Regions from separate parts of the Blautia sp. 1001283B150304_161114_C9 genome, predicted to be linked through region 2. Evidence: riboswitches for the same ligand, from Rfam matches in the RefSeq annotation. Region 2 holds a riboswitch; the other holds the start of a gene.
The links. Region 2 has a riboswitch for thiamine pyrophosphate ahead of thiS (sulfur carrier protein ThiS). Riboswitches for the same ligand answer to the same signal wherever they lie in the genome.
Positions count from the first base shown of each region.

Region 1: another riboswitch for thiamine pyrophosphate. It lies ahead of thiW (energy coupling factor transporter S component ThiW); the one in region 2 lies ahead of thiS (sulfur carrier protein ThiS).

Region 1 covers NZ_JADPGO010000036.1:2,396-25,934, reverse strand. Annotated here, with positions in the region: gene I4V44_RS14990 (right-handed parallel beta-helix repeat-containing protein) at 1-367, shown strand, start outside; gene I4V44_RS14985 (chloride channel protein) at 694-2,028, shown strand; gene I4V44_RS18355 (helix-turn-helix domain-containing protein) at 2,154-2,264, shown strand; gene I4V44_RS14975 (MATE family efflux transporter) at 2,482-3,882, shown strand; gene thiM (hydroxyethylthiazole kinase) at 3,941-4,717, opposite strand; gene thiW (energy coupling factor transporter S component ThiW) at 4,647-5,234, opposite strand; TPP riboswitch at 5,350-5,453, opposite strand; gene I4V44_RS14960 (DMT family transporter) at 6,061-6,936, shown strand; gene I4V44_RS14955 (DUF1284 domain-containing protein) at 7,106-7,510, shown strand; gene I4V44_RS14950 (threonine aldolase family protein) at 7,615-8,670, shown strand; gene I4V44_RS14945 (sensor histidine kinase) at 8,680-9,843, opposite strand; gene I4V44_RS14940 (response regulator transcription factor) at 9,848-10,516, opposite strand; gene I4V44_RS14935 (TlpA family protein disulfide reductase) at 11,061-12,263, shown strand; gene I4V44_RS14930 (CD1871A family CXXC motif-containing protein) at 12,264-12,428, shown strand; gene I4V44_RS14925 (4Fe-4S binding protein) at 12,495-13,406, shown strand; gene I4V44_RS14920 (helix-turn-helix domain-containing protein) at 13,659-14,597, shown strand; gene I4V44_RS14915 (hypothetical protein) at 14,604-15,113, shown strand; gene I4V44_RS14910 (ABC transporter substrate-binding protein) at 15,441-16,730, shown strand; gene I4V44_RS14905 (carbohydrate ABC transporter permease) at 16,928-17,827, shown strand; gene I4V44_RS14900 (carbohydrate ABC transporter permease) at 17,820-18,647, shown strand; gene I4V44_RS14895 (ATP-binding protein) at 18,974-22,120, shown strand; gene I4V44_RS14890 (response regulator transcription factor) at 22,250-23,539, opposite strand, start outside.
Region 2 covers NZ_JADPGO010000010.1:153-9,855, forward strand. Annotated here, with positions in the region: gene I4V44_RS06885 (ABC transporter permease) at 1-186, shown strand, start outside; gene I4V44_RS06890 (amidohydrolase family protein) at 213-605, shown strand; gene I4V44_RS06895 (dipeptidase) at 656-1,585, shown strand; gene I4V44_RS06900 (histidine phosphatase family protein) at 1,727-2,455, shown strand; gene I4V44_RS06905 (alpha/beta hydrolase) at 2,608-3,543, shown strand; gene I4V44_RS06910 (DUF6320 domain-containing protein) at 3,661-5,481, shown strand; TPP riboswitch at 5,527-5,635, shown strand; gene thiS (sulfur carrier protein ThiS) at 5,889-6,092, shown strand; gene I4V44_RS06920 (thiazole synthase) at 6,144-6,923, shown strand; gene thiH (2-iminoacetate synthase ThiH) at 7,190-8,431, shown strand; gene I4V44_RS06930 (thiamine phosphate synthase) at 8,433-9,008, shown strand; gene thiC (phosphomethylpyrimidine synthase ThiC) at 9,068-9,703, opposite strand, start outside.

The sequences.
Region 1 (23,539 bases), on a different contig from region 2:
TTTTGATCATTTACCGGTATGGAGTGAAGGAAATGTTTATCTTGATGGTGCAAAGGCATGGAAACATGAGAAAAATGGGTTCGTTTCTTCTGAGAATGTGAAGGTAGAATTAACAGAGAAAGACGGAAAATATTTCCTGGATACAAATATATATGAGATTCTTGAAGATTTCTCCGGACGTATGATTAATACAGAAGTTTTGGGAAAAGCTTTTGAGCCGGAAGAATTCTTCGAAAATCCGGATGGAACACCGATAACATTTGATACCGATTACTTTGGAGGACACAGAGGTGCCAAGGTAATTCCCGGACCTTTTGCAGAGAAGGAAGACGTTGGGAAAAACGTTAATATATGTACTGCATTTTAAACGAATTAAGTAAGTTATCGGATACAATTGTGAATCTACGCCTGAGTGAGCAGTAATATAATTGTTACTGTTCACACACCACTATTCCGCGAGGTGTTTTGGCATGAATATGCCAAAATCCCGAGACATACAAGCCAAAATTCCATTGCCGCAGGCAATCTGGAATGAATTTTGGCTACGTTACTGTGAACGGAGTGAACAGTAACATATAATTCCAATAACCTTTATTTTCTCTGTCTTATCTTTCTGGCAGATATGGAAAATGTATGCTAAAATAGAAATAGCAAATTTGTATGTAAAATAATAAGGAAAGGTAAGAGGGGGAAATGGAGAAAGAGGAAAAGCGTGCAGATCAGGAGAATGACACGGAAGAACAAAGTACGGAAGCGAAAAGCTTACTGAAAAAAAGGCTTCAATATTATAGTAGTGAGATTCAGCGTGATGTGGGAAATCTTGTAAAATGGCTGATGATCGCGGTACTTGTAGGATGTATTACAGGAGCGGCGAGTACACTGTTTTCTTTTGTGCTGAAGAGTGTGACAAATTGCAGGAAAGAAAATGAATGGATGTTCTATCTGCTTCCGGTGATGGGCTTAATTATTGTATACCTGTATGAGAAATTTGGTAAGGATGATGGAGGTACGAATCAGGTGCTTTCTACTGTGAGATCACAGGACGATGTGCCGATTTTATCTGCACCTCTGATTTTCATTTCTACAGCACTTACGCATCTGGCAGGTGGCTCTGCAGGACGTGAAGGTGCGGCAATACAGCTTGGTGGAAGTATTGCCAATCAGCTTGGACGTTGGATTCATCTGGATGAGGAAGACCGACATGTAATTGTTATGTGTGGTATGAGTGCAGCATTCTCTGCATTGTTTGGAACACCGATGGCTGCAGCTGTTTTTGCACTGGAGGTAGTCAGTGTAGGAGTGATGTATTATACAGCTTTGATGCCTTGTATGATTGCTTCCCTGGTTGCATCCGGATTTGCGGCAGGAATGGGAGTTACACCGGAGACTTTTCATGTAGTGGATATTCCGAAGCTGACTATTGAAACGGGTTTGAAAATGGGTGCTATCGCTGTTGGATGTGCAGTGATTAGTATTGTATTCTGTATGGTGCTGAATGGAGTTGCCGGAGCATATGGAAGGTGGTTTAAGAATCCATATGTGCGTGTAGTTGTGGGATCCTGTCTGGTGATTGGAATTACATTACTTCTGGGAACTTCAGATTATATGGGCGCAGGTGCAGAGCTGATTGAGAAGGCAGTGGAGGAAGGACAGGCAAGACCTCTGGACTTCTTCTGGAAACTGGTACTGACTGCATTGACAATGCGTGCAGGATTCCGAGGCGGGGAAATTGTTCCTTCGTTCTGTATAGGAGCTACATTAGGATGTGTGATGGGAAACTGGCTGGGATTTTCGCCATCTATCTGTGCTGCATGTGGAATGACGGCGGTATTCTGTGGAGTGACAAACTGCCCGATCACATCAATTCTGATCGCATTTGAAATGTTTGGATTTAAGGGAGTTCCTTTTTATCTGATTGCTGTTTCTATCAGTTATGCGGCTTCAGGATACTATGGACTGTATAAGGACCAGACGATTGTGTATTCTAAGTATAAGGCAAAGTATGTGAATAAACCTACGCGGTTTTAACCGAAACTGCAGAGCTGTTGTTCGGTGTAGAGATATAAATAGAAAATAAGGACAGTTTTTCAGTCTAATAAGAATCTGAAAAACTGTCCTTATTTTTGTTATTCTAAAGCCATGAAAAACGACAGTTGAGGCAGACAGATTTGTCTATTGAAGAAATTTCTCTGGGTGTCGGTTATGAAAACCAGAGTTATTTTTTCCGGCAGTTTAAGAAGCGATATGGAATGATTCCAAGGTGATACCGGATAGAAAAAGGACAAAAAGTATGTAAACTTTTGAAAAATTCAGAAAGAGTCGGTATGCTTTTTACGTTGCAGGGAAAGAGAATAAATGTTAAAGTAAATGATACGGTATAGTGGGGCAGGGAAATAATAGAGATTATCCTGAAAAGTGTTTTATTACAAAATAGCAGTGACAGAAATTATATCGAATATGTAGAGAGAGGATGGAGTTTACTTGGAAAAAGATAATCAAAGTACGCAGGAGATAAATTCGCAGGCACAGAATCCGCTTGGTATAGCACCGGTAGGTGGATTGATCGCGAAGTTTGCGATTCCTGCGATCATCAGTATGCTGGTCAGTGCGATGTACAATATCGTGGATCAGATTTTTATTGGACAGGGTGTGGGGATGCTGGGAAATGCAGCTACAAATGTGGCGTTTCCTGTTACAACGGTCGCAACTGCGCTGGCATTGCTTTTGGGAATTGGCGGTGCATCAAATTATAATCTGGAAATGGGGGCAGGACAGGAGAAGAAAGCCAGCGGGATTGCAGGTACTGCGTTGTCGTCACTGGCAATCAGTGGTCTGATACTTGCTGTGATTGTACTGATGTTCCTGAAACCACTTCTGACATTGTTCGGGGCAACTGCAGATGTTATGCCATATGCTGTTGACTATACAGGAATTACGGCATTAGGACTTCCATTTTATATTTTGTCTGTTGGCGGTAATCATATTGTAAGAGCAGACAGAAGTCCGACTTATTCTATGGTCTGTATTATGATAGGTGCGATCATCAATACTATTCTGGATCCGCTGTTTATTTTTGGATTCGGATGGGGAATTAAGGGTGCTGCATGGGCAACAGTGATCGGACAGGTTGCTTCCGGAGTTCTGGTAATTGTGTACTTCTGTAAGTTCCGCAAAATGTATCTGTCCGGTGGGATGCTGAAACCAAAGCTGTCATATCTTAAAGCAATTATTTCTCTGGGACTTGCATCCTGCATTAATCAGATTGCCATGGCGATCGTGCAGATCGTATTAAATAATATTCTGCGTTATTATGGAGCAAATTCCGTATATGGAAGTGATATTCCCATTGCCTGTGTAGGTGTTATCTCCAAAGTCAATATGGTGTTTATGGCAATCTGTATTGGTATTTCTCAGGGCAGTCAGCCAATCTGGGGATTTAACTACGGAGCAAAGAAATATGACAGAGTAAGACAGGCATACCGTTATTCTGTAACTGCCTGTACAGTAATTGCAACGATATTTTTTTTCTGTTTCCAGATATTTCCACACCAGATCGTGGGTATCTTCGGAACAGGAAGTGATCTGTATTTTCAGTTTGCAGAACGTTATCTGAAAATATTTATGTTTATGACCTTTGCAAACGGTATCCAGCCGGTATCTTCCGGTTTCTTTACTTCTATCGGTATGGCGAAGCTGGGTATTGTAATGTCTCTGACACGGCAGGTGATTTTTCTTCTGCCATTGATCATTATCTTTCCGTTGTTTATGGGAATTGATGGAGTGATGTATGCAGGACCGATCGCAGATGCAGCGGCATTTGTGCTGGCAATTGTGTTTGCGAGACGAGAACTGGGAAAGATGCGCAGTGCGGAAATAGCATAAAAAAGTTCCCGCAGATAATATGGAAGAAATTTGGCCATGTTGTCTGACGGGAACTTTTTTATAAAAGATTGTAAAACTGATCGAACAGCTCTGTCTGGAAGCTTCCGGGTCCGGAGCTGTTTTTCTCTGCTCTTTCTCCTGCTGTGCCAAATTCTCTGGCTGCTGACAGGGCCGCTGTAAATGGGTCTGTAACTGCCAGATAGGTGGCACAGATCATTCCAAGCATACATCCGGTTCCTGTGATCTGTGACATGGCAGGAGTACCGTTTGTGATAAATTCACACTTACTGGCGGAGACGATCATATCTTCTTTGCCTGTGATAAGAAGTGTGGTATTCCATTGGGAAGCTTTTTCCTGGAAAAGTTCTTTCAGATGGGAACGATTGACATCTGTAAGCACATCCTGTACGCCTGCGTCAATTCCGATTGCATGTGCGGTCTGTCCGGACATGGCAAGAAGTTCAGACATGTTTCCTTTAAGGAGTTCAGGCATGTGGATGTTCATAAGCTTCTGCGCAAATTCATAGCGCAGATTGCTGCAGGCGGTTCCTACCAGATCAAGCATAACAGGTATGTGGAGACTGGCAGCGATTTTCAGAGATTCAGGCATGGATTTCATACGCGCATCGGTGATATTTCCAAGATTCAGTGCCAGTGACTGAGCATGGCTGGTGATCTCAGCTACTTCAGCAGGATGTTCTGCCATGATCGGGCGGCCTCCGGCCGCCAGAATAATATTCGCACAGTCATGAATAGAAATCGGATTAGTGATGCAGTGAATCAGCGGCTGTGCTGTTCTGGTCAATTGTCTGGGATTTGTCTGATTTACGATCATATACTTTTGCTCCAAGGCTTTGCTGAAATTTGGCAAGCATTCCTGCGTGACTTAAGGCCTTCAGGAAGAAGTAGGCAATGGTGCCGCCCATGCAGGTTGCTGCCAGAAACATTGGCGTATAGAAAAATGCGTTCAGTCCGCTTCTGCCCATAAGAAATGCCATTACAGGATAGGAAACCAGAGAGCCGATGATACCGGTTCCGAAGATTTCACCGATCACTGCGCAGATAATCTTTCCATGAGAAGCGCGGTAGAAAACGCCTGATAAAAATGCGCCGAATACGGCACCTGTCAGTGCAAGTGGCGGGATACCCATAAACATCATTCGGATGATTCCGATGAGAGTGGCACAAAGCAATGAATACCACGGTCCCAGAAGTACGGAACAGACGATGTTTATCAGGTGTGCAGTAGGGCACATACCCTCGATTCTCAGAATAGGTGAGATGACAACGCCGATGGCAACCATCATGGCGAGCATGACCATTCTGAGTGTTTTTGATCTGTCTGTGTTCATAATAATGAACCTCCTTGAAATGAAGATTTGGTCTGCCGAAGCAGACATTATCAGTTGTGCAGGAAACAGATAAAATCCTGCAAAAAAAATCTGCCGGAATAACACACTGGCAGATTTTAATATACAAATACAGTCCCTACGCTGGCATTATCCATATCAGGTGCGGTCGAAGATCTATCTTCCTCTCAGCCTGTCCCACAGGCTCCCGTTGTTATTATCCATTATGCAGATTTTCTTTTGTTAGAGCGTATTTGAAAAATGCTTTACGCAAGATGTGCGTTACAATTTTCAAACACGCTTTAGAGTAACACAAGCTTTTGGAAAAGTCAATGGGATGTAAAAGCAGGGTAGTGTAAATTTCCTACAGTAAATTTACACTACCTAATATTATTTTTAAGTTGACTTTTTATTTTTCTCAGCATATACTAACAGTAGCTAAGGAATGTGACGAGATTCCATGAAGCGAACTAAAGAAACAAAAGCCCTCAGAGTTGCAGCTCTGAGGGCTTTCTTGCTCGTTACGGTGAGCTGTTCCGTTTGGGCTGTTGCTGTCTAGTGTCTGCCGTCCAGCCATTTGCATATGTAGTAGCTAACTACGCCTGCTAAAACAGAGACAAGAAATGTGACGAGAATTTCTTCCATGAAACTCACCTCCTTTCTGCTGGAGGTTCGACAGCTCTTATAGTATATCATGGCTTAGGACGAATTGAAATAAAAAATCTATTTGTACTAAAACGATTGTCCGTGCTATGATTAACAGGTAGATGACAGACAGCATATGATAAAAAGAAGCTGTCTGCATGGACAGAAAGGCAGGTTAAATCTGATGAAACAGGAAAATTACATAAAGGGTATGATAATGATCATCCTGTCGGCGTTTTTCTTTGCTTGTATGAATGTGAGTGTGCGTCTGGCAGGTGATCTGCCGTCTGTGGAGAAGAGTTTCTTCCGGAATCTGGTGGCGGCGGTGTTTGCAGCGGTGATTCTCTGTAAAAATCGTACAGTGCCGAAGGTGGATAAGAAATACTGGGGACCGCTGATCCTGCGTTGTGTGTGCGGGACACTGGGGATTCTGTGTAACTTTTATGCCATTGATCATCTGTTGGTGGCAGATGCATCGATCCTGAATAAATTGTCTCCGTTTTTCGCGATTATTTTTTCATTCCTTTTGTTAAAGGAAAAGATCAGACCGGCACAGGCAGCGTGTGTTGCGCTGGCGTTTATCGGATGTTTATTTGTAGTGAAACCGGGATTTCAGAATGCGGCACTTGTTCCGGCACTGATTGGAGTCTGCGGTGGACTGGGAGCAGGAATTGCGTATACGATGGTGCGTGTACTGGGAACTCACGGAGTGAAGGGACCGGTTATTGTGTTTTATTTTTCATTTTTCTCCTGCTTGTCGGTTGTACCCTGGATGTTGTTCCATTTCACACCCATGAGTATGAAGCAGCTTGTGACATTGCTGATGGCAGGATTATTCGCAGCGGGCGGACAGTTTACGATTACGGCTGCATACACCTATGCACCTGCAGGGAAGATTTCCATCTTTGATTATTCGCAGATTATTTTTGCCACGATGCTGGGATTTGTCCTGTTTGGAGAGATTCCGGATAAGTACAGCTTTACAGGATATGTGCTGATTATTCTGGCATCATTGGGTACCTTTCTTTATAATATGAGGGTAGCTAAGGCTGGTAAATGAAGAAAAAGTAAAAAAGGATTTTCTGATTTTATCCAGTAAGTCTGATGAAATCCGATCAGTATATAGAATTATTGGATTGTAAACTATAAAATAAAAAAAGTTGTCAATAAAAACGCTTTGTGTTAAAGTATCCAATATGTTAAAAAATTAAGGAGAAAGGTGCACAAAGATGTCTTTTATAAAAAATATTCCACTACGCCCTCACCATGGAATGTGCCTTGCATATTTCAAGGGTGAGGGATACAGTGATGGATTTTCCGCACATATGCAGGAAATGCTGGATATTTTCCAGAAGGGAGCGAAGATACAGCTTCATGCAGATACAGACGAGATCTGTTCTGCCTGTCCCAATAATGAAAAAGGATGCTGTTCTTCCTTTTCACTTGTAGAAGCATATGACAATGCAGTGCTGGAACTATGCGGCCTGGAGAATGGACAGATCATGGAATTTGATGATTTTACAGATGTTGTTCAAAAGAAAATCCTGGCATCAGGAAAGAGGAAAGAAATCTGTGGGAATTGTCAGTGGAACTCCATCTGTGAAAGTCAGAAGAGCAGATGGGAGAAATGCTAAGAAAAATAGAGTAACAGAATGAATAGCGTTCCGGTACAGAACAGAAGCTATGAATAAAAAAGTCAAATGCGCAGATAGTGCAGTGAAAGGACATAACGATAAAAATGGAAAATACAGAATCACGTTTATATTTCGCCAGTGACTACATGGAAGGTGCGCATCCTGCGATCATGAAGAAGCTGATGGAGACAAACCTGGAGAAAACAGTGGGCTATGGTCAGGATCCATACACAGAAGATGCGAAAGAAAAGATCAGAGAAGCCTGCAATGCGCCGGAGGCAGAAGTATTCCTGCTGGTTGGCGGAACACAGACCAATGCCACAGTAATCGATGCACTTTTGAAATCCTATCAGGGAGTTGTGGCTGCGGATACAGGTCATATTGCAACCCATGAATCTGGCGCTATTGAATTTGGTGGACATAAGGTTCTGACAGTACCGCAGAAAGATGGAAAAATCTCTGCACAGCAGATTGAGAAGCTGGTGAAGGATTTCTATGATGATGCCAATTATGAGCATATGGTAATGCCTGGGATGGTATATATTTCCCAGCCAACAGAGTATGGTACCCTGTATTCCAGAGAGGAATTAGCAGCTCTCAGCAAAGTCTGCCGGGAAAATCATCTCCCCCTTTATGTGGATGGCGCCCGCCTTGCCTATGCACTGGCAAGCCCGGAGAACGATGTGACTCTCACTGATCTGGCAGAACTTAGCGATGTATTTTACATTGGAGGAACCAAATGCGGAGCATTGTTTGGAGAAGCAGTGGTTATACCGCAGAAAGGACGGATTCCTCATTTCTTTACGATCATCAAGCAGCATGGAGCATTGCTTGCCAAGGGACGGATTGCAGGAATCCAGTTTGGTGAGCTGTTTACGGACGGGCTGTACCTGCGGATCGGCAAACCTGCAATGGAAGCTGCAGAGCAGATCAAGGATGCACTGAAGAAGTATGGATATCAGCTTTCTCTGGATACTCCCACCAATCAGATCTTCTGTATTGTGTCCAATGATGTAATGAAAAAAATAGCCCAGGATGTGGAGTTCGGATTCTGGGAGAAGTATGATGAGACACACTCTGTGATCCGCTTTGCCACAAGCTGGGCTACTACTATGGAAGATACACAGAAACTGATTCAGATTCTGGAAAAAAATAAATAAGAGAAAAAATCAATAGTCAGTTGATTCAGGCAGTATCAGGGCAATGGTACTGCCTTTTTCGCTGCTCTGGGTTACTTTTACCTGGCCGTTGTGCTGTCTGGCAATCTCGCTTACAAGAGCAAGCCCCAGACCTGCACCGCCCATGGCGCGGCTGCGGGATTTGTCCACACGGTAGAAGGGATCAAAGATTTTTTCCTGATTTTCAGGGGAGATACCGATGCCTGTGTCAGTTACCTCCAGGACTGCAGATTCTGCAGAATGAATGTTTACAGTAACGGAACCGGAAGGCCGGTTATATTTGATCGCATTTTCAACCAGATTATAGACTGCCCGGTACAGAAGGATATAGCTGCCTGTAACAGTACAGTCACCTTCTGTCTGAATAAGCCGGATCTGATGCTTGTCTGCAACCGGGTCCAGATCGCAGAAAACTTCTTCTGTGAGTGCTGCAAGGGAAATGGTGTCAGAACGCTCTACAGTCTGAAGACCTGTCATGTCCAGCAGGATTTCTGCAAGATGGGAAAGCCGTCCGGTCTGTTCCTGAAGCATGGTGAAAAGTCTGTCGTATTCCCGGGGTGCGTGTTCCGGTTTTTTGTGAAAAACTTCCAGATTTGTCTGCATTACAGCTAAGGGTGTGCGAAGCTCATGTGCTGCACTTGCCACAAACTGCTTCTGTGCAGAGAAGGCATTATCCAGGCGGGCAAGCATGTCATTAAAGGATCTGGTCAGACGCGAGATCTCATCCTCTGAGAGTGGGACTTCCAGCGGTTCAGACAGATTCTGTGCCTGTACCTGACTGATTCTGTCGCTGAATCTGCGCAGAGGGGTCAGGGCTCTTCTGGTGACAAACCAGGTACAGATACTGCTGAGAAGAATAATGATACCTGTGGCGATCATGCTCTGGAACAGAAAGTTGTTTTTGGTATTCTGGATCTGGTTTTCCAGATCAGGGATGAGGATTTTTGGATCTACATTGATGGAGATCGGGCTTGAATTGTCAGGGGTGACCAGAACTACATAGTCGGAAATCCCTTCCAGACCGGTCACAGCAGAACGGCTGATGAAGAAATACATCAGTGCACAGGCTGTGATAACCAATCCGGAGATTAGCAATGTGAGCCGCCACTGGAGGGAGAGCCTGCGGGGGGAAAGTTTTTCTGAATAAAATTTCATAGATTTAGTCCTCCATAATATATCCTTGTCCAATCTTATTCTGTATAGGATCATATCCAAGAGCAGTTCTCAGTTTTTTTCTTAAGGAAGAAATGTGCACCCGGATAGAGTTACTGAAGCTGTTCACGCTGCCGTCCCAGAGATGCTCAATCATTTCCTCAGGGCTGATGATCCGGTTGCGGTGAAGCAGAAAGTATTCCAGAAGTGCGCTTTCTTTCCTGGTGAGAGCAAGAGGCGTGCCATCTACACTGGCTTCTCTTGTGCGTGTGTCAAAGGTAATGCGGCTGCATCTCAGGCAGACATCCTCCTGGATAAATTTACGGCGGGTAAGGCTGCGGATACGGGCTTCCAGCTCCTCGAAATGAAATGGTTTGGTAAGGTAATCGTTGGCTCCCAGATCCAGACCTTCCACCTTATCCTGAATCTGTACTCTTGCGGAGAGTATGAGAACAGGAGTATTGGTATTGAAGGTACGGAACTGACGCAGGATTTCCAGACCGTCAATTCCCGGCAGGTTCAGATCCAGAAGGATCAGGTCGTAATTCTCTGTCATACATAATTCCAGTCCCTCTTCCCCGTCAAAGCAGGTATCTGTTTCGTATCCGTCCATGCGGAGTCCCTCTGCCATGGAACGGCAGAGCTGTTCTTCGTCTTCTATAATTAAAATGTGCATGATAATCTCCTTTTTGAATTTCCGGTTTCATAGTTTTATAATATCAAAATCAAAAGGCCAGAAGATATTTTGCGTTTGTACGAGTCAAGCGGATATTCGCACCCCCCGCAGGGGACTTACTTGATTCGATTAAAATTTTGACTCTGATATATTATCAATTTTATCATAGCACACGAAGTATAAAATTCGTGTAAAAAAAAGAAAATGTTTCATATTATAGCAATCCTCTAAAATATTCGATTATAAAGTTCTTTTAACAAGTTTCAGATTCGTCTGTGACTGGCCGTGAAATAAAATTCGAAAAAAGTTATTTTCTTAACACAGATTTTATTTCTCAGATGCTATAATGTGTGCATATCAATAAAACGATGCCTGTTATGCGGGGATGAAATCCAGATCTGCAGACAGACATAAGGAATTAACCAATTAAACTGTGAAGCAGTTATTTGGTTAGGAGCAGGTAGAGAAGTGTATGTTTTTATCGGCTTGGCTTAAAAGTAATATAAAAATCATAGCAGTAAAAAATGAAGGGAGCTTACTTATAATGAAAAACAGAAGAATGAGATTAATGGCGATTTTTGCAGCAGGTGTATTAAGTGTGACATCTATGGGAGGTATTGTAACTGCACGTGCAGAGGAAACTCTTTCAGTGCCTGCAGAGGAAGCCGGTGCAGGTGCGGTTCAGATGGATGGAAAGGATGCTCAGGCAGCAGAAGATGGCAGTGTGGCAGCTTCCGAGGGCTTGATCGCAGGATCTTTCAAACCGTCAGAGATTGCTCAGCCGGCACAGGATACTTATGAATATCCATTCCTTGGAATGAAATTAGGGATTTCCAAAGATCTGAAAGAGCAGATGGAGAAGAAGAACATTTCCATGTTTACAGATGAGAGATGGAATGACAATGCAGATGCAGTGACATATGCCACAGCAAGCTGGTGCACCCTGACAGATGAGCAGAAGGATGCAGAGGTGGACAAGATGGGCACCGGATATGACGACTGGCTGAAAAGTCTCAGCAGAGTAGGTGTGATCGGAATGTATGATGAGGAATCCCAAAAAGATCTGGATACGATTACCGGCTGCACAGAGCATAAAGAACTGGGTACCAGCAGTGATGGCAAATATAAATATTATCTCAGCACAAACAAGGATGCGGATGCAGATCTGTTAAAGGACGTGGAGGGGATTGAAGTAACACTTACAGAAATGACCCCGTTCCAGATGCTTTCTGCATTTGATCAGCCGCAGGATACTTCTGACAGTACAGAGGCAGCTGAAGGAACAAATGTAGGCAAATTTGAAACAACAGGAGTTGATGGAAAAACTTACACACAGGATATCTTCAGCAAGTATGATCTGACTATGGTAAATATTTTCACCACCTGGTGTTCTCCATGTGTCAATGAGATTCCTGATCTGGAGAAGCTTTATCAGGAGATGAAGGATAAAGGAGTAGGAGTAGTAGGCGTGACACTGGATACAGTAGGCAGTGGTGGAAAGCAGGATGAGGAAGCAGTGAAAAAGGCTCAGGTACTTCAGAAGAAAACAAAGGCATCCTATCCATTCCTGATCCCGGATTCCGGAATGATGAACGGACGTCTTAATGGAATCTCCGCTTTCCCGGAAACATTCTTTGTTGACAAAAATGGAAATATTGTAGGCGAGACTTACTCCGGAAGCCACAGCCTGGACGAGTGGAAAGAGATTGTGGAAAAAGAGCTGGCGAATGTCACAGAGGGAAAATAAATGAATAAATTAAAAACCAGCAAAATATGGAACAGTAAATGGCCGGCTGTGATTCTTATGCTTGTGGGAGCCTGCTTTATGGGATATGGAATTTCCCGCGGAGAGCTGGCAGTGGTGTTTACAAAAGCCATTAACATCTGTATGGAATGTGTAGGAATAGGATGATTTAACCGGAAACATTGTCATAAGATAAGTCTGTGGAAGATATGAATAGGAAGAAAATAAATTATCATGAGTAACAAAAAGAACAGCGATAACAAAAGTAATAAGAAACAAAATACAAAAAATATGAAGATTAATGAGTGGCCACGCCACGGAATTCAGGCACTGTGGGCGTTCATTACAAACAGTCATGTTACCGGTTTTGTCACAGGCAAAATTTACACAGGCAAATTGAAAAATGCCTGTGTTCCGGGCCTGAACTGTTATTCCTGTCCCGGTGCTGTTGGCGCCTGTCCTATTGGTTCCCTTCAGGCGGTGATAGGGAGCTGGAATTTCAAAATGGCTTATTATGTGGTGGGATTTCTTATCTTCATCGGGGCTATGGTGGGAAGGCTGATCTGCGGTTTTCTCTGCCCTTTTGGACTGATCCAGGATTTGTTAAATAAGATTCCATTTCCTAAGAAAATCCGCACATTCAAGGGAGATAAACTGCTTCGTAAGCTGAAATATGTGATTTTTGCAGTGTTTGTGATCCTGCTTCCATTGTTCCTTGTGGATATTATGGGACAGGGGGCACCCTATTTCTGCAAACTGATCTGTCCGGCAGGAACACTGGAGGGCGGACTGCCGCTGGTACTTCTGAATAAATCCATGCGCAGTGCACTGGGCTGGCTGTACATATGGAAGAATGTGATCCTTGTCATAACGATCATTCTCTCCATTTTAATCTACCGTCCGTTCTGCAAATATATCTGTCCCCTGGGAGCACTTTATTCTGTCTTTAATCCTGTCTCTCTGTATAAATACAGAGTGGATAAAGATAAGTGTATAAAATGCGGAAAATGTGCAAAAGCCTGCCAGATGATCGTTGACCCTGTGGAAAACTCCAACAGCCCGGAATGTATTCGCTGTGGAAGATGCCGCAAAGTCTGTCCGACAGATGCAATTCAGTGTGGAATCAAGAGAAAACCACAATCATGAAGAAAATAAAATGATATCAGAGACATGTATAGAACTGTCATCAGTCAAAATTATTCGGGTTCAGCCATGAGACTATGAATAAAAAGATTGATAATAACAGATAGGGAAAGGGGACACCTGACAGATTATAAAAGTAGTCTGTCAGGTGTTTTTGTATATTTTTGTTGAAAAATGTACAAAAATATCGAAATATATATAAAAAACTGGTAAAATCATATTGTGAAAATGCAGAACAGAAAATGAGGTGACTGTATGGCAAAGAAGAGAAGAAAACCGAAGATGGAATTCCGCTATTACCAGATGCCTGCCGGAAGTCCGATTCTGGCTCTTCTGGGGCAGAAGTGGGTTCAGAATTATGGAAATGATGTGGATTATCTTCATTTTCACAATTATCTGGAGATTGGTTTCTGCTATGAAGGGGATGGATTTATGGCGTTTGGTGAGGCTGAAAGGCGGTTTTCGGGAAGAGAATTTACGGTGATTCCACCCAATTATGCTCATACGACTAACAGTGATCTGGGTACGGTTAGTAAATGGGAGTATCTTTTCATAGATGTGGAAGGTTTTATGAAAAAATTTCTGAACAATCCGGTAAAGGCTGAAAAAATGATCCAGAGAATATATTCTAAGGCTTTATTTCTGAAAGAGAATGAGTCTCCCTCCATAGCTGAAAAAATTCTTAAGATCATGAATATCATGCGTGAAGGAGAAGAATTTTATATTGAAGAATCCAGTGGAGTTCTTGCGGCACTACTTGTAGAAATTGCCAGACTGAACCGGGCATCACCGGAAGACAGGGTGGAAGAGGAAACAGGAAAACTTACAAATATGATCACCCGCGTACTGGATTTTGTTTCTTATCACTATATGGAAGACATTCGGATTGAGGATCTGGCGAAGATCTGTCACATCAGTGAAACTCATTTCAGAAGAGTATTTACATCGCATATGAAGGTAAGTCCTCTGGAGTATATTAATTCTGTGCGGATTCATACTGCCTGTGAATTTTTGCAGACAACAGATATACCGGTGGCAGATATTGCGCACAAATGTGGTTTCACGACCAATTCAACGTTTAACCGGAACTTCAGACAGATAATGGGAGTGACGCCGGTTGAATGGAGAAAGCGGCCGGAGAATTATGAACAGCAGCTTTTGGATTTCGATATTCATTCAGAGGAAGGATGGTAAAAAGTTATGAACTATAAGATTGTGGAGCAGGTCTCAAGAAAGAAAAAGAGTATGTCCGGAGTCCTGCGTGTGGTAATGATTGTTTTTGCAGTGCTTTTTGTGGTTATGGGAATCACGATTTCCCAGGCATTTATGCTTCCGGGATTTATGCTTGCAGGGCTGTATTTTGTCTTTGATATATTCAGTCAGAAGGATTATGAATACACGATGGAAAACGGTCAGTTGGAAATAGATGTGATCTATGGCAAGAAGTATCGCAAAACAGCTCATATATTGGAGTTGAGCAGCCTGGAGACAGTGGCACCGCACTGGCATGAAAGTGTTGCAAGGTACAAAAGGAATGGCGGAACGGAGAAACTGAAAAAGTACGATTATACCTCTTATGATGATGATACTCCTTATTATACAATGATTATCCGGGAAGACGGGCACAAGATAAAACTGCTTCTTGATCTTAATGAGGAACTGCTTCATGCGATGAAATCACAATATCCTGAAAAAGTCTATTTTGCATAAAATGAATTGAAAATTGTAAAATGTGTACAAAAATTGAATGAAAAATTTATGAAATAAGAACAAAAGCCATTTTCAAAGACAAAAAAATATATTTTTTTGTCCATGAAAGTGGATTTTATCATTAAAATCACATGGAAAAAGCGGTGCAAATGAGAAAGTGAACAAAAAACAGATTTTTTGGCATTTCAAATAGTGCAAAATACATAAAATGATCGAAATTGCACATTATGTGTACGGTTATGCAAACTATACCTGAAAATCGGATGTTATAATCAGCTTACAAGCGATTCGGAAGAAAGAATAAGCTTAATAAAGGAGGACATAAATATGAGAAAAAAATTACTCGCAGTATTAATGACCGGTGCTATGGTAGCATCCTTTGCAGGATCAGCTACAGTTGTTTCAGCGAAATCTGATGATGACAACAAGTTAACCGTATGGGCATGGGATCAGAACTTCAACATCAAATCCATGCAGATCGCAGCGGATCAGTATGCAAAAGACCATGAGGGATTTTCTGTAGATATTATAGAAACATCTTCTGATGACTGCCAGACTAAACTGACAACAGCAGCAAATGCAGGCGATTATAGCACACTTCCTGATATCGTTCTTATGCAGGACAACAGCTATCAGAAATATCTGAAGAGCTATCCGGATGCATTCACAGATCTGAAAGATATCAACATTAACTGGGATGATTTTGGTAAACTGAAACAGTCCTATTCCATGGTAGATGATACACATTATGGTGTTCCGTTTGATAACGGTGCTGTTATTGCATGCTATCGTACAGATATCCTTGACGAAGCAGGATATACCATTGATGATCTGACAGATATCACATGGTCCAAATTCATGGAAATCGGTAAAGATGTTCATGAAAAAACAGGCAAATATCTTCTTACAAGTGAAGCTACAGGCGGCGATACTCTGATGATGATGATGCAGTCCTGCGGAGCTAACTTCGTAAACGAAGATGGCGAAGCTTACATCGTAGGCAATGAAGTGGCAGAGAAATGTATCAATCTTTATGTAGATCTGGTTAAGAATGACGTTGTTAAACTTGTAAATAACTGGGATGAATATATCGCTACTATTACAGGCGGTGAGGCAGCAGGTATCGTAAATGGTAACTGGATCACAGCTACTCTGATGTCTACAGAAGACCAGAAGGGTCTGTGGCAGATCACAACAATGCCTAAAGTAGATGATGTTGATACAGCTACAAATTATGCAAACAATGGTGGATCTTCCTGGTATATTACATCCAACTGCCAGAATGTAGAACTTGCAGAAGATTTCCTTGCAAGCACATTTGGTTCCAGCACAGAGTTCTATGATGCAATCCTTCCGGAAGCAGGTGCAATCTCCTGTTATCTGCCGGCAGGTGAATCTGAGGTTTACAACGAGCCAAACGAATTCTTCGGTGGACAGTCAATCTTCTCAACAATTGTAGAATACTCTTCTCATATTCCGGAGTTCACAAAAACACCGTATCACTATGAAGCAAGAGAATGTGTCAACACAGCAGTTGTAAATATTGTAAACGGTACATCTGTAGAAGATGCTCTTCAGGAAGCTCAGGATACTCTGGCATTCAAGATGACTGAATAAATTCTGATCGAAGGATCAGATGATGTCAGGATTGCGGGAACAGTGAAACTGTGAAGCAATCTGTAGACAGTAATTAAGTGAATGAAAACAGGTAAGTGCGGGGGACTGCCAGCAGTCCCCCATTTTACTGCAAAGAGTTGGTAATTGTCCGGCAAAATGCTGAACAGTTACAGAGTTTTTTGAAAGGAGGAGTTCACGTGAATTCCAAGAAAAAAGGTATGTCTCTGCTTGGCAAGCAGAGAGCAGCAGGATGGATGTTTCTGGCCCCTGCAACTATCATGATCGCGATCATGAGCTTTTATCCAATGATACGTGCATTTATCATTTCCCTGCAGACCGGAGCCGGAGCAAATATGAGATTTGCAGATCCGATCTTCAGCAACTATAAACGTATTCTGGCAGACAAGGTATTTCAGCAGTCTATTGCAAATACATTCCTGTATCTGATCATTCAGGTGCCAATCATGCTGATACTGGCAATTCTTCTGGCACAGCTTCTGAATAACAAAGATTTGAAATTTAAGGGATTTTTCCGTACATGTGTATTTCTTCCATGTGCGACATCTCTGGTATCCTATTCATTGATTTTCCGTTCCATGTTTGCTACAGATGGTCTGATCAACAGTATTCTGATCAAACTTGGAATCTTATCTACCGGCTATAACTTCCTGGGAAATTCCGCCAGTGCCAAGATTGTAATTATCCTTGCGCTGATCTGGAGATGGACCGGATATAATATGGTGTTCTATCTGGCAGGACTTCAGAATATCGAATATTCTGTATATGAAGCAGCCAAGATTGACGGTGCCAATGGCTGGAAGACTTTCTGGAAGATTACAGTTCCGCTTCTGAAACCGACAATTATCATGACATTCATCATGTCAATTAATGGTACACTGCAGTTGTTCGATGAGTCTGTCAACCTGACAAAGGGTGGACCGGCAAACTCAACAATCACAATGTCCCACTATATTTACAATACATGTTTTATTAACGTACCAAACTTTGGATATGCAGCAGCAATGTCATTTATCATATTCATTATGGTAGCTGTACTTGCATTTATTAATTTGAAAGTAGGTGATACACGTGACTAAGAAAAACAAATCAGCCATTCAGAGAAGATTGATTCCAACCTATATTTTTCTGATCATCGTGTCATTTATTTCAGTATTCCCGTTATACTGGATGATTTCAGCTGCAACTAATACATCCACAGATGTATCACGTGGACGAATTATTCCGGGAAGCTATTTTATGGAAAACTTCCGTAATCTTACATCCCAGCAGCCACTGTGGAGAGCACTTGGAAACTCTTTCTTTTATGCAATCCTTACTACAGTGATCTGTCTTCTGGTCTGCTCTATCGCAGGTTACGGATTTGAAGTTTACCATGATAAGTGGAAAGACAGAGTATTTTCAATCCTGCTTCTGGCTATGATGGTTCCGCAGGTTGCAACTATGGTTCCGTTATTCAAAATGTTCTCCAAGGCAGGACTTTTGAATACAGCAGTAGGTTTTATCCTTCCGATTATTTCCACGCCGTTTATGATCATGATGTTCCGTCAGAATGCCAGATCATTCCCGGTTGATATTATTGAAGCTGCACGTATTGACGGACTCAGCGAAGTGAGGATTTTCTTCCAGATGTTCATTCCTACAATGAAATCTACATATGCGGCAGCTGCTGTTATTACCTTTATGAATGCATGGAACTCTTATCTGTGGCCAAAGGTAATCATGACAGACAACAAGGCAATGACTATGCCAATGCTGATCGCCAACCTGATCACAGGTTATGTGACAGATTATGGTATGCTGATGTGCGGTGTATTGTTCTGTTCTATTCCTACAATGATCGTATTCTTTGTATTACAGAAACAGTTTGCAGAAGGTATTACCGGAGCAGTCAAATAAAAAACTGAAAAAGAAAAATATAACTTCGACCGTCTGGAAGACATTATTAATAATCCATACAGAGAGGGCGAAAGAGAACACCCGGCAGATTATGAAAAGTAATTTTGCCGGGTGTTTTTGATGCCTGTTTGGAAATTTATAGCAAGCCTCTTAATTAATATGCATTACTGCAACTATATAGAACCATATGGTTCCGAAAAGGTAGCATTGTTTTATGGAATCGATATAGTATTAATAAATTTGTGGTAGGCATAACGGAAAAAGTACGGTAAAATAGTTAGAATGCAGAAAGTATTTTTCCAAAATAAAACAAAAGGGGGAGGGCCATGTCTGAAGTAAAGAATAAGAAAAAGAAATCAAGTATTATTCAGGTCAGTATTGGTGTTCTGGCAGTTATTCTGGCTATCCTTATTATCATAATGATGGGAATTGTCTCAGATATTCAGGGAACGGCCCGTATTGTAAATTATACCGGTTTAGTCAGGGGAGAGACACAGAGACTCATAAAACTGGAGCTTTCCACGCAGCAGGAAAATGAGATGATCCATGAGATAAGAACTTTTATTGACGGTTTGCGAAATGGAAATGATGAATTAAATCTTGTACGTCTCAATGATGTTGATTTTCAGAATAAAATGCAGGAACTGGATGATAAATTCTCTGACCTGTATAAGAAAATTTATCTTGTGAGGTTCAAAGGAGCCAGAAACACAGATATCATTCCGGAAAGTGAGGAGTTTTTTGTGATCTGCGATGAAGCAACAGGTCTGGCCGAAAAATATTCGCAGAAAAAAGCCACATCCTTATCATTGCTTGAGAAATATATCACAGCAGATATAGTTGTGTTGATGCTGCTGATCGGATATGAGTTCATAAAAGCAATACAATATGCTGCAATGAACCGCCTGCTGCAGCGAAAAGTATATCTGGATGATGCGACGGGACTTCCGAACAAAAATAAATGTGAAGAATTACTGAGTGAGGAAGAACCGGATGCAGATACCGGTGTCTGCAGTTTTGATCTTAATAATCTCCGGCGTATTAATGACAGCAGAGGTCATGAAGCCGGTGATGCCTATATCCGTAGATTTGCCATCTGCCTGCGAGCTTCCATGCCGGCAGAGCAGTTTGTGGGAAGAGCAGGTGGAGATGAGTTTCTTGCAGTTACCCATGGACTGGACAGGGAACAGCTTACACAGTGCCTTGAAAAGGTGCGCAGAGATATGAGAGAGGAATCCAAAGTGTATCCGGATACTCCCCTGAGCTATGCAGCAGGCTTTGCACTGGCCGGCGATTTTCCCGGAAGTACAATGAGAGAACTGTTTAACTGCGCAGACAAAAACATGTATATCAATAAGAATCATGTAAAAAGGGAAGAAGCTGCTGCAGAAAAGCATCAGGGATATCAGCTGTTAAAGCTGCTTAATCAGCATGGCAGTAATTTCTCGGATTGTCTGTACTGTGATGCCAGGATGGATACTTATCGGGCAATCCGTTCCAGTGAAAATTTTTTCCTGGCCTCTGATGGTGCATATTCCGGAGCAGTGGAACAGATCATAGAGGAGCAGATTGAAAAGTCCTGTCAGGCAGATATCCGCGAAGGGCTGCAGATTTCGGAACTTCAAAAGAAGATGCATACGAAGAAAGATGTTCTGGAATATGAGTATAATATCGGAAAACAGGGGGCATATAACCGCCTGACACTGATTCCGGTGGACTGGGATGAGGACAAAAAGCTGCATCATTTTCTTCTGGCATTTGAAACCATCCGAAAGACTTCTGAAGGTCAGACAGGTGCAAAAGAGCAGCTTCAGCTCTATTATGAACAACTGAAACAGTCAATCCTGGAAAATGACAGCTATGTGGATGCGCTTCTGGAATTGTCAGATGTGATCTATACAGTAAATCTGACAAAGGATGCTCTGGAAAGAAGGATCGTACTGAATGGAAAAGAACAGAAGAGCCGGGAACTTTTTATGGACTACCCGCTTCCATGTTCTTATCGGGATTATTGTTGGGAATATGAGAAAAAAATTACCCAGGAAACAATTGCCGGTTACTGCATGACAGATAACTGTGAAAAACTTCGTAAGAGGTTTGAGAACGGAGAAACAAATATGTCTGTGGAATATTGTGCCCGCGAAGATGATGGAAGTATCCGCTGGGTACAGAAAACAGTTCTTATGACCAGGATGGTGGTGTTTGATACAGAAATCCTTGCTGAGGTGCCTATGATTTATGCGATCATTCTGCTGCAGGATACCACACAGAGACATGAACGGGATGAGCAGGAACAGGCACGCCTTCAGGCCGCCTTCAATGAGATGCGTGCCGAAAGCAGGGCAAAAACGAATTTCCTCAGCCGTATGAGCCATGATATCAGGACACCTTTGAATGGTATTATTGGTCTGTTAAAGATTGACGAGACTCATTTTGAGGATAAGGAACTGATACAGGAAAATCATAAAAAGATGAAGATAGCAGCGGATTATTTGCTTTCCCTTATCAATGATATTCTGCAGATGAGTAAAATAGAGGAAGGTCATATTGTTCTGACTCATGAATATATCTGTCTCAAAGATCTGGTTTATGAGATTGAGAGTATTATCACTCATAGGGCAGCAGATGAGGACATTCAGTGGATTTATGAGAAAAATAAGGAGGATATTCCCTATCCTTATGTCTATGGAAGCTCACTGCATCTTCGCCAGATTTTTCTGAATATCTATGGAAACTGTATTAAGTATAACCAGCCGGGAGGAAAGATTACTACGGTAATGGAGGCTGCAGATGTACAGGATGGGATCTGTACATACAGATGGACGATTTCTGATACAGGTATAGGGATGAGGCCGGAGTTCCTGAGTCATATTTTTGATCCGTTCTCACAGGAAAAAACAGATGCCCGTAGTGTTTATCAGGGAACCGGTCTGGGAATGGCGATCACTAAAGGCTTGATTGAGCAGATGAATGGAAGTATTGAAGTGACAAGTCAGGTGGGAGTTGGATCTGTGTTTGTCATTACCATTCCATTTGAGATTGCCCGGGAACAGAAAAAGGATAAGGAAATTGCTGAGAAATATGATATTCGTGGACTGCATCTGTTGGCAGCCGAGGATAATGAGCTTAATGCTGAAATCATAGAAATGCTGCTGACAGATGACGGTGCGAAGGTTACAGTTGCAAAAAACGGCAGACAGGCGGTGGAGCACTTCGAAAATAATCCTCCGGGAACCTTTGATGCCATATTGATGGATGTCATGATGCCTGTTATGGATGGTATTGCAGCAACAAAAGCCATACGTGCCATGGACAGGGCAGATGCAAAAACAATTCCGATCATTGCAATGACTGCAAATGCATTTGAGGAAGATGCCAAAAGATGTCTCGCAGCCGGCATGACTGCACATTTGGCAAAACCTTTCCAGATAGAAGATGTGGAGAAAACCATTGTGGAGTGCTGTGGAAAGTAAAAGCATTAACATTAAACATTTTAAAAGGTGCTGCCTGGGGGACAGTATGAATCAGAACCAGGTCAGCACCTTTTGTTTGTCAGACAGTCTCTTAGGATATATTTCTGGTGGGCGGTCTTTGAAAGAATGTTACAACTGTTTCATGATAAAACGATAGTCTGTAGGCGTCATCTGGAAATTAGCATAAAAAACCTGGTTAAAATACTTGGTAGAAGTATAGCCTACTTTTTCTGAAATATCAGATACTTTCATGGTAGTATGGGCAAGAAGATCCTTAGCGGCTTCCATTCGGCGTTCTGTGAGAAGTTGTGAAAAGCCCATGGAAAGTTCTTTCTTGAGTAATCGGGAAATATAGGAGCTATTACGGTTTATAAATTCTGCGGCATCATTTAATCCAATTTGTTTTTCGTAGTTTTTATGTATGTATTCTATAACAGCATTGACGATTATCCCTGTGTTTCGTGTGGTGACACTGGACAGCTCCTGGATGATGTTTTTAATACAGTTGGAAAAAACAGTTCTGCTGTGTTCGCTGCAAGGTTGTTCCATACAATAGCGTGTGATCGGAGTAGTAAGGTAATTACTATCTTTAGAGTCATCCAGGAAATTTTTAAGCTGGATATGGAGGTTTAATTCTACTAGTTTGATAGCATCCTGCTGATTGAGCAGATTTTCATTCTGTATCAGTGAAAAAAAAGCATCTCCGATTTCCAGCGCATCACAAAGATTACGTGTCTGAATGGCATTGATTAGATTGGAAATGATCTCGTTAATCTCAATAATACTGGAATTGTAATCATTTATTTCTGCAAAAAATAAAATGCTGTCTTCTAGTGAAACAATATCGGAAGCTTTATAGGAAAAGCAATACTGTATCTGTTTATTGAGCTTTGGAAACTGTTGAATAGAATTGCCAAGTTCACTGATTCCGATTGTGATAGAAGAAAAAAGTTTTTCCCTGGTATAGCAGACAAGTGAATGGGCCAGACTTTTGGCTTCAGCAATAGGATCAGCAGATGTAACAGGCATGAGAATATATACAATGTTTCCAATATAACAGGATGCAATGCCCTCATAATCTTTATTGATCTTCTTAGACAGAGAATAAGAAATATAGTATTCCTGATTCTGGAGGATGTTCATCCTGTTCGTAGTGTTACACTTAACCCCAATTAAATAAAATAGATCCGGGTTTAGACCAAGTGAGAGACATTGTCGGAGCTGTTCTGGTGAAAAACTGGTAACAGGATTAATCAGCAAAGTTTCTATAAACTGTTTTTTCAAAAGACTTTGATTTTCCTTAAAAAATTTGGAAAGCATTTTTTTCTGCTTTTCCATATTTTCCTGTTCCTGAATTGCATTTATGGCTTTCTTTAGACAGGAAAGAAATACCTCACTGTTCAGTGGCTTGAGAAGGTA
Region 2 (9,703 bases):
AAACCTGTTTTGTCGATTGTGCTTGCTCTGGTGCTCGGAGCAGCCGTGATCGCGATGGTGGGAGAGAATCCGCTGAGTGTTTACAGATCTATGCTGCTTGGAGCGTTCGGAAGCAAAATGAGCATACAGAAGGATTCCTGCTGGAAACCTGCCCGCATTATCTGGAGTTTACAGATGAAAAACTGAAAGGGGAACAGGGGGCGTTATATACCATGACGCCGCCTCTGCGCAAACAGAAAGATACGGATCTGCTGTGGGACGGGATTCAGACAAGGATGCTGTATCTCTTTTCCGAAGGCGTGAAGAAACGCGGACTGTCCATGAAAAGATTTGTGGAACTCACATCAGAAAATGCAGCAAGATTTTACCACAGATATCCTCAGAAAGGCTGTATTCAGCCGGGAAGTGATGCGGATCTTGTACTGATCACAGAAAAAGAAAATACCAAAATTCATGTAGAAAACAGAAAAAGCAACCTGGATTACACCATTTATGAGGGAAAACAGTTAGAAGGTAAAATTCAGATAGTAATCAAGTCTGGACAAACCGTATATAAGAATGGTAAGCTGAATGCAGAAAAAGGTTCAGGAAAATATCTGGTATAGTTATTTGGAAAATAATGTACCAGGATAAAAGAAAGGAACAGGCGGATAAAATGAATTATTTTGACTGTCATGTAGATACACTGACTGAAATTTTAAAACCAGGAGATACACTGGATGAAAATTCCTGCAATCTGGATCTGAAAAGAGTGGGAAACTTTGTAGAGAATTACACACAGATTTTTGCAATCTGGAAAGATGCGGTGAAGCTGGACAAAGAGGAACCGGACAGGGATTTTTTTCGTCTTTATGACCGTGCTATGGCATATCTTGCAGAAGAAAACCGCAAGATCGCTCTGTGCCTGACCGGAGAAGAAATGGAAAAAGCACACAGGCAGAGAAAAGCAGCGGCATTTTTATCTATTGAGGATTTATCCATTATGGGTAAATATGTAGAAAAGATCCGGGAAATGGGATTTCGCTTCGCAATGCTGACCTGGAATTATGAAAATGAATATGCCTGCGGAGCAGCCGCAGATCAGGCCAAGGGTCTGACTGCCAGAGGAAAAGAAATGGTAAAAGTCCTGACGGATCAGGGAATCGTGATGGATATTTCCCATCTGTCAGATCAGGGAGTGGAAGATCTGTTTCAATTGACAGACAGACCGGTCATGGCTTCTCACTCTGATATCAGAGAAGTGTGGGATGCGCCGAGAAACCTTCAGAAAGTACATCTGAAAGAGCTGATCTCCAGAAAAGGAATCATAGGAATGAATTTCTTCGCACCGTTCGTTGGTGAGAAACCACAGATATCTGACCTTCTGAAACATATGGATGCAGTGCTGGAAATGGGCGGAGAAGACTGCCTTGCCATTGGAAGCGATTTCGACGGCTGCGACGGACTCTTCCCGGCACACATAGAAGGTGTCCAGTCTATGCCATTTTTAAGAGAAGAACTTCTGAAACACGGTTTTACAGAAGAACTGACAGAAAAGATTTTCTATAAAAATGCACACAGATTTGTAATGGAAAATGTAAAATAAAACAGAGTAGAAAAATAATGAATCACAGGAGTTGTTCTGTGATGAATTAATTCGTTTATGAGGTATTGGGAGTAAAATATTTTTCGCTCCGGATATCGCATAAACATATACATAAGTGACTTGGAAAGGAAAGAAATACAAATGAAATTAGTGATCGTACGACACGGGGACCCGGATTATTCCATTGATTCTCTGACAGAAAAAGGATGGAAAGAAGTGGAATATCTGTCGGAGAGATTGGCGAAACTTGATGTAAAAGAGTTTTATGTTTCCCCTCTTGGAAGAGCAAGAGACACCGCCTCTCTTACCTTAAAAAAGATGAACCGGACAGCAACAGAATGTGACTGGTTACAGGAATTTAATGTCCTGATCGACCGCCCGGACATCACGGACAGAAAGAAAATCCTGTGGGACTGGCTGCCACAGGACTGGACACAGGACGAGAGATTTTATCAGTATGATCACTGGTTTGAAAACGAAAGATTACAGAAATCAGACGCCAAAGGCTATTATGATTATGTAACCGGAAAATTTGATCAACTTCTGGCTGAGCATGGATATGTCCGTGAAGGACACTATTACAGAGTTACAAAGGCAAACGATGACACACTGGTATTCTTCTGCCATTTCGGACTGGAATGTGTACTTCTCAGTCATCTGATGAGCGTATCTCCTATGGTACTCTGGCATGGACTGTGTGCGGCGCCAAGCTCTGTGACAACCGTAAACACAGAAGAAAGACGGGAAGGAATCGCAAGCTTCCGTGTCAGTGCATTTGGAGACATTTCCCATTTATATGTACATGATGAACCACCTGCATTTGCTGCAAGATTCTGTGAAATGTACAGCAATGAGGATGAACGTCATTAAGTATAAGCAGTATGTGAAATGATCCGCCTGGTTGTGTGCTATAGGACAAAGGATTTTTATGCCTGCTTATAGTGACGCAACGGGCGTTACCGGATAATAAATAAATGCTTATATAGTCAGAAAGGAAATAAGAAATATTGATATCAAAGACAATGAAAACAATTCTGCATACACTGTCGTATGGAAATATAGAAGTGGATTCTTCCAGAAAACTGGCAGATCTGAAACAACTGGATGCTATGCGGATTTTTGTAAAAAAGCTGGATGCGAAAGTTTATAACGGAGATCATGCCGTGCCGATCCGCCTGTATTTCCCGACAGAGGAAGCAATGCAGGCAGGGATTGTAGAGGGCAATATATTTCCAATCCTGCTGTTTTTTCATGGCGGTGGCTGGGTAACGGAAAGCGTGGAAAATTATGACCGTGTCTGCTCCAGAATGGCACAGGCAACAGCACATATTGTAGTTTCCGTAGAATACAGGCTTGCTCCGGAACACAAATTCCCGGTTCCCCTGGAGGACTGCTATGCGGCAGCAAAAGCTCTCTACTCGAATGAGCTGATCTTAAATACAGACCCTGAGAAAATCACGATCGTGGGTGACAGTGCAGGTGGAAACCTGACAGCAGCCGTATGCCTGATGGCAAGAGACAGAGGCGACTTCACACCCAAACGCCAGATTCTCATCTATCCGGCACTTGGAAACTGTTATACAGAAGAATCTCCTTATCCATCCGTACACGAAAATGGAAGCGATTATCTCCTGACAGCAGTAAAAATGGAAGATTATCTTACCTTATACCAGAGAACCGAAGAGGACAGACAAAATCCATATTTTGCTCCGATTCTGGAAAATAATCTGAAAGATTTACCGGAAACTCTGGTCCTCACAGCAGAATATGACCCTCTCAGGGATGAAGGGGAAGCATATGCAAAGAACCTGGAAGAAGCCGGAAATCATGTAAAACTCCACAGGATTCATGGTGCCTTCCATGGATTTTTCGCGCTGGGAATCAAGTTTCTGCATGTACAGGAGAGTTTTAAATATATCAACGAATTTTTGAACAAGAGTTATGAAAAGATACTCTGATTACACTTTCTGTTTATTCAGACAGCAGTTATAGAGGGCAGGGCAGTTTTCTGTTTTATCTATGAGGGAGTATCAAAGATATAAAATATGCAAGATGAAAAAGAAAGCAGGGAAACTATGGATACAGGATATTCGAAATGGAGAAAACTGGATAATGCGGCACTGGCATTTCCTCTGGTGACAGGAAAAGACGATACCAGAGTCTTTCGGTTCTACTGTCAGCTAAAAGAAAAGGTTGACGGGGAAATCCTGCAAAGCGCACTGGATCAGGCAATGGAAAAATATCCGCTGTTTCAGGCAGTTCTGAGAAAAGGTCTGTTCTGGTTTTATCTGGAGCACAGAAGTCTGAGAGCCGTTGTAAAACAGGAGACAGAGCCGCCATGCAGCCGTTTGTATATTCCGGATAAAAAATCCCTTTTGTTTCAGGTCAGCTATGATAAAAACAGAATCAATTTTGAAGTATTTCATGCACTGACAGACGGTACAGGAGCTATGCATTTTCTCCAGGAACTGGTACAGAATTACCTGATCCTTGCACATCCGGAAAGCAATCTTCCAAGGATAGAAAATGCAGAAGAAATCACGCACGGAGACAAAGAAGAAGACAGCTTTTCCCAGTATTATTCCTCAGATATACCGAAGGACAAAGAAAAGAAAAAAGCAGCGGTAAAGCTGAAAGGGGAGAAGCTGGTTCATTCAGATATGCACATTACAGAAGTGGTTCTTTCTGTAAAAGATATCCACCAGAGAGCCCGTTCCTATGGTGTCTCCATCACGATCCTGCTGACCGCCATGATGCTGTGTTCCATTCGGGAAGAAGTACCGAAGAATCAGCAGAAACGCCCCATAGCTTTGATGATCCCGGTAAATCTGAGAAACTATTTTCCATCTCAGTCCATGACCAACTTCTTTGGATGGATCGAGGTTGGTTATACTTTTTCAGATACAACAACTTTTGAAGAAGTTCTGGCAGATGTGAAACGGCAGTTTGAACAGGAACTGGCAAAAGAAAAAATCGCCATGCATATGAGCGGATATGTGCGCATCGAAAAGAATCCACTGGTACGTGTTGTACCGCTGGAAATCAAGAAATACTTTCTGATGATCGGAGCAAACCTGGGAAGCAGAAGCATCACAGCAGTTTATTCCAACATTGGAATTATCCGCTTTCCGGAAGAGTATAAAGAATATATTCAGCATTTCGGAATTTTTGCAAGCACCAATTCTCTTCAGATGTGTTCCTGCTCTTACGGAGATGAGATGGTTCTGGGATTCACCTCCAAGATACCGGATGACAGCATCCAGAGAAATTTCCAGAGAATGCTGAGTGAAGAAAACGTTTCACACAGAGAATTAAAAAATGAATTTCCAGGATATGGAGAGAGACAGAAACTGGAGAAAAAAGAAAACCAGAAAGTGGTTCAGACCTTTAGTTTTCTGTGTCTTGCGATTGCGGTAATCTGCGGAATGATCAATTTCATGACAGCCGGATCACTGGACTGGTTCTGGTTTGCAGGAGCAGGCTGTGCCTGTGCGTGGCTGGTAGTTATGGTAGCATATTTTAAACGCAGGAATATTCTGAAGAATGAAATGTGGCAGCTTTTACTCATATCAGTAATTGCGATCCTATGGGACCGGTTTACCGGATGGAAGGGCTGGTCTGTGGATTTTGTGATTCCTTTCGGGATATTGGCAGTGCAGTTTTCTGTTCCTGTGATCGCAAAAATAAACCGTCTGGAAAGGGAAGAATATCTGTTTTATCTTGTACAGGCCGGAATTGCAGGACTGATTCCGATGATATTGGTTTGGACTGGAATTGTGCAGTTTGCCGTACCTTCAGTAATCTGTGCCGGAATCAGTTTTCTGACATTGGCTGCACTGTTTATCTTCTGCAAGAAGGATACGATGCGGGAGTTTCATAAGAAACTGAGGATGTAGAAATATGGTCTTGACACACATGGGATAAAAGATTATACTTTATCCATGTAAAGAAAGGGGAGCTTGTGAGTGCAGGCTGAGAGGAAGTCATCAACTTCGACCCATATACCTGATTTGGATAATGCCAACGTAGGAACCTATAAGATATGATTTTAAAGGGAGATGACTGGCATCTCCTTTTTATTTATCTCATGCATTTGAAGAAATTCAGCTGTCCGGTAATCAATCTGTAATAAGTGAGAGAAAACCGGGGGCTTACAGGGAAATTTACATTATAACAGATGAATATTGGGAAAGATGAGAGTGAACAGAGTTCATGAAGGGGTGCACCACCGCGGGTGTATTCTTTTGTGGACTCTTTTTTATGTTGTAGAGGCCAGACCTTCTTTTCCCGGAAAGGAGAAAGTATGCTTGTTACTGTTAATGGAAAAACAAAAGAATTGCAGAATACTCTTACAATAGAGCAATATCTGGAGGAAAACAGCTATGTGCCCAGCCAGATTGCAGTAGAATTAAATGAAAGAATTCTGTCAAAAGCCGAGTACAGCACTACTGTTTTACATGAAAATGACATACTGGAAATAGTCAGCTTCATGGGAGGTGGAAGATAAACAGGAATATCCTGATATCACATTATAATATACGAAAGAAGGACTTAAATTATGAGTACAAATAATGAAGACAAACTGATTCTGGGAGGTCATGAATTTACTTCCCGTTTTATTCTGGGATCCGGAAAATTTTCTCTGGATCTGGTGAAAGCATGTATTGAAAAGGCAGATGCGCAGATCATCACTCTGGCTCTGCGTCGTGCCAATGAAGGTGGACTGGCAAATATTCTGGACTATATTCCGAAAAATGTTACTCTTCTTCCCAATACTTCAGGTGCCAGAAATGCAGAAGAAGCAGTTCGTATTGCCAGACTTTCCAGAGAAATCGGATGCGGTGATTTCGTAAAGATCGAAGTGATCCATGATTCAAAATATCTGCTTCCGGATAACTATGAAACTGTTAAAGCTACAGAAATTCTTGCAAAAGAAGGATTTGTAGTAATGCCTTATATGTACCCGGATCTGAATGCAGCCAGAGATCTGGTAAATGCCGGAGCTGCCTGCATCATGCCGCTGGGTTCTCCGATCGGCTCTAATAAAGGTCTGTGCACTAAGGAATTTATCCAGATTTTGATTGACGAAATTGAGCTCCCAATCATTGTAGATGCAGGAATCGGACGTCCTTCTCAGGCGTGTGAAGCCATGGAGATGGGGGCATCTGCAGTTATGGCAAATACTGCGATTGCCACAGCAGGTGATGTGCAGATAATGGCTGAAGCATTTAAAAAAGCTATTGAAGCAGGACGAAGTGCATACCTTGCCGGACTGGGAAGAACCCTGGAAAAAGGTGCAAGCGCATCCTCTCCACTGACTGGTTTTCTTCATGAGTAATAAATAAAAAATCATTCTAAAATGAGATTTTTGATTATAGCAATCCTCGTAAATAATGCATTTAAGACAGTTCAGCAGCGTGCGAAAGACAAGGAAGATATCTGCAGGCGTGCTGACGCACGGCAAAGATATCTGACGCAGGATTTCACACTCTGATGGGCTGGATTAAGATGCATTATTTTAGAGGATTGCTATAACTGCGGAGTAGGTATTAATTTATAGGAAAACGAAAGTTACTAAATGGTAATAAAGAGGAGAAAACATCAATGGAAACAACAGAAAAAAATATGGAACATGGGGAACACTTCAACGAAAGTATTGTCAATGAAGTGATTCTGGAAGATATGAAAAAGAACAGGATCGATCATATGAAATATCTTCCGGGAATGGAAGTACTGGAAGAATCAGACGTGATGGATCAGGTTATTTCTGCCATGAATGCTTACGATTATGATAAATATACAGAGGCAGATGTACGCAGGGCACTTGCTCATGATAACCGTACACCAGAGGATTTTCAGGCACTGCTGTCTCCGGCTGCATTGCCTCTTCTGGAGGAAATCGCACAGGCTGCGCAGAAAGAAACTAGGAAACATTTTGGGAACAGTGTGTATATGTTTACCCCTATTTATATTGCAAATTACTGTGAGAATTACTGTATTTACTGCGGATTTAACTGCCATAATAAGATCCGCAGAGCAAAGCTGAATGCAGAAGAGATTGATAAGGAAATGGCTGCTATCGCAAAGACAGGACTGCAGGAAATCCTGATTCTTACAGGAGAGAGCAGAGCAAAATCTGATGTAAAATATATCGGAGAAGCATGTAAGATTGCCCGGAAATATTTCAAAGTAATCGGACTTGAAGTTTATCCTATGAATTCAGATGAGTATGCACATCTCCATGAATGCGGAGCTGATTATGTAACGGTATTCCAGGAGACTTATAATTCAGATAAGTATGAAACTCTGCATCTTGCAGGGCACAAGCGTATATTTCCTTATCGTCTGAACGCACAGGAACGTGCTTTAAAGGGTGGTATGCGAGGAGTAGGATTTGCTGCACTTCTGGGACTGGATGATTTCCGTAAGGATGCTTTTGCCACCGGATATCATGCATATCTTTTGCAGAGAAAATATCCTCATGCAGAGATTGCATTTTCCTGTCCGAGACTTCGGCCGATCATCAACAATGACCGTATTAATCCTATGGATGTACATGAACCACAGCTGCTTCAGGTGGTCTGCGCCTATCGTCTGTTCATGCCATTTGCAAGCATTACGGTATCTACCAGAGAGTGTGAGCGTGTACGCGATAACCTGGTTGGAATTGCTGCGACAAAGATTTCAGCAGGAGTCAGCACAGGAATCGGAAGTCATGTGGAGGATATCGAAGATAAAGGAGATGACCAGTTTGAGATTTCAGACGGAAGGTCTGTAGATGAAGTCTATAAGGCACTTTTGGATCATGATCTTCAGCCGGTTATGAATGATTATGTGTACCTCTAAAATGCAGAAAAATCCTTATGAAAATGTAATTGCAGTTACCAACCGCTCCCTGTGTCAGCGTCCCTTTGCAGAACAGATCGAGCGTGTATGCAGCCTTCATCCGAAGGCGGTTATTCTGAGGGAAAAGGATCTGCCGGAGGAAGAATATTCTCGTCTGGCAGAGCAGATACTGGAAATCTGTAAGAGATATCAGGTTCCCTGCATATTACATACCTATGTAAACGTAGCAGAAAAACTGCATCATCCATACATTCATCTGCCAATATTTCTGTTGGAAAAATATGAGGGAAAGCTTGGAGGTTTCCGGCAGATCGGAAGTTCGGTCCACTCCGTAGAAGATGCATTGAAAGCAGAAAGTCTGGGAGCTGATTATCTTACGGCAGGACATATTTATACAACTGACTGTAAAAAAGGACTTCCACCCAGAGGACTGGAATTTCTGGAGAATGTCTGTAAAGCAGTAAAGATTCCTGTATATGCCATAGGAGGGATACATCCGGGAACAGGACAGTTAAATGAGATTATGGAACATGGTTCAGCCGGTGGATGTATTATGTCAGATATGATGAAGATATAGTAAATAAAAAGCCGTATTTCAACAATCAAACATGTTGAAATACGGCTTTTATAAAAGCATCATTCATCAAAAATAGTAACAATTTCACCATCCAGAATACGGTTTGTATTCTTTACGGCACAGAAGTTTCCGCACATACTGCAGGTGTCTTCTTTCTCAGGTTTGGCCTCTGCGCGGTAGCGTCTTGCTTTCTCAGGATCCATGCTGAGTTTGAACATTTCTTCCCAGTCAAGACGTTTTCTCGCTTCGCTCATCTTATAATCCCATTCTGCGGCACCGGGAACTCCTTTGGCAATATCAGCAGCATGAGCAGCAATTTTGGCAGCAATAATTCCCTCTTTTACATCAGCTGCATTTGGCAGACGAAGATGTTCTGCAGGTGTTACATAGCAGAGGAAAGCAGCACCTGAATAAGCAGCAATCGCACCGCCGATTGCGGAAGTAATGTGGTCATATCCGGGAGCAACATCTGTTACAAGCGGTCCAAGTACATAGAAAGGAGCGCCATGGCAAAGAGTTTTCTGGATCTCCATATTAGCTGCGATCTGGTTCAGCGGCATGTGGCCAGGTCCCTCGATCATAACCTGAACATCCTTTTCCCATGCACGTTTGGTAAGCTCACCGAGAGTGATCAGCTCTTCAATCTGTGCAGTATCAGTTGCATCTGCAATACATCCGGGACGACATGCATCTCC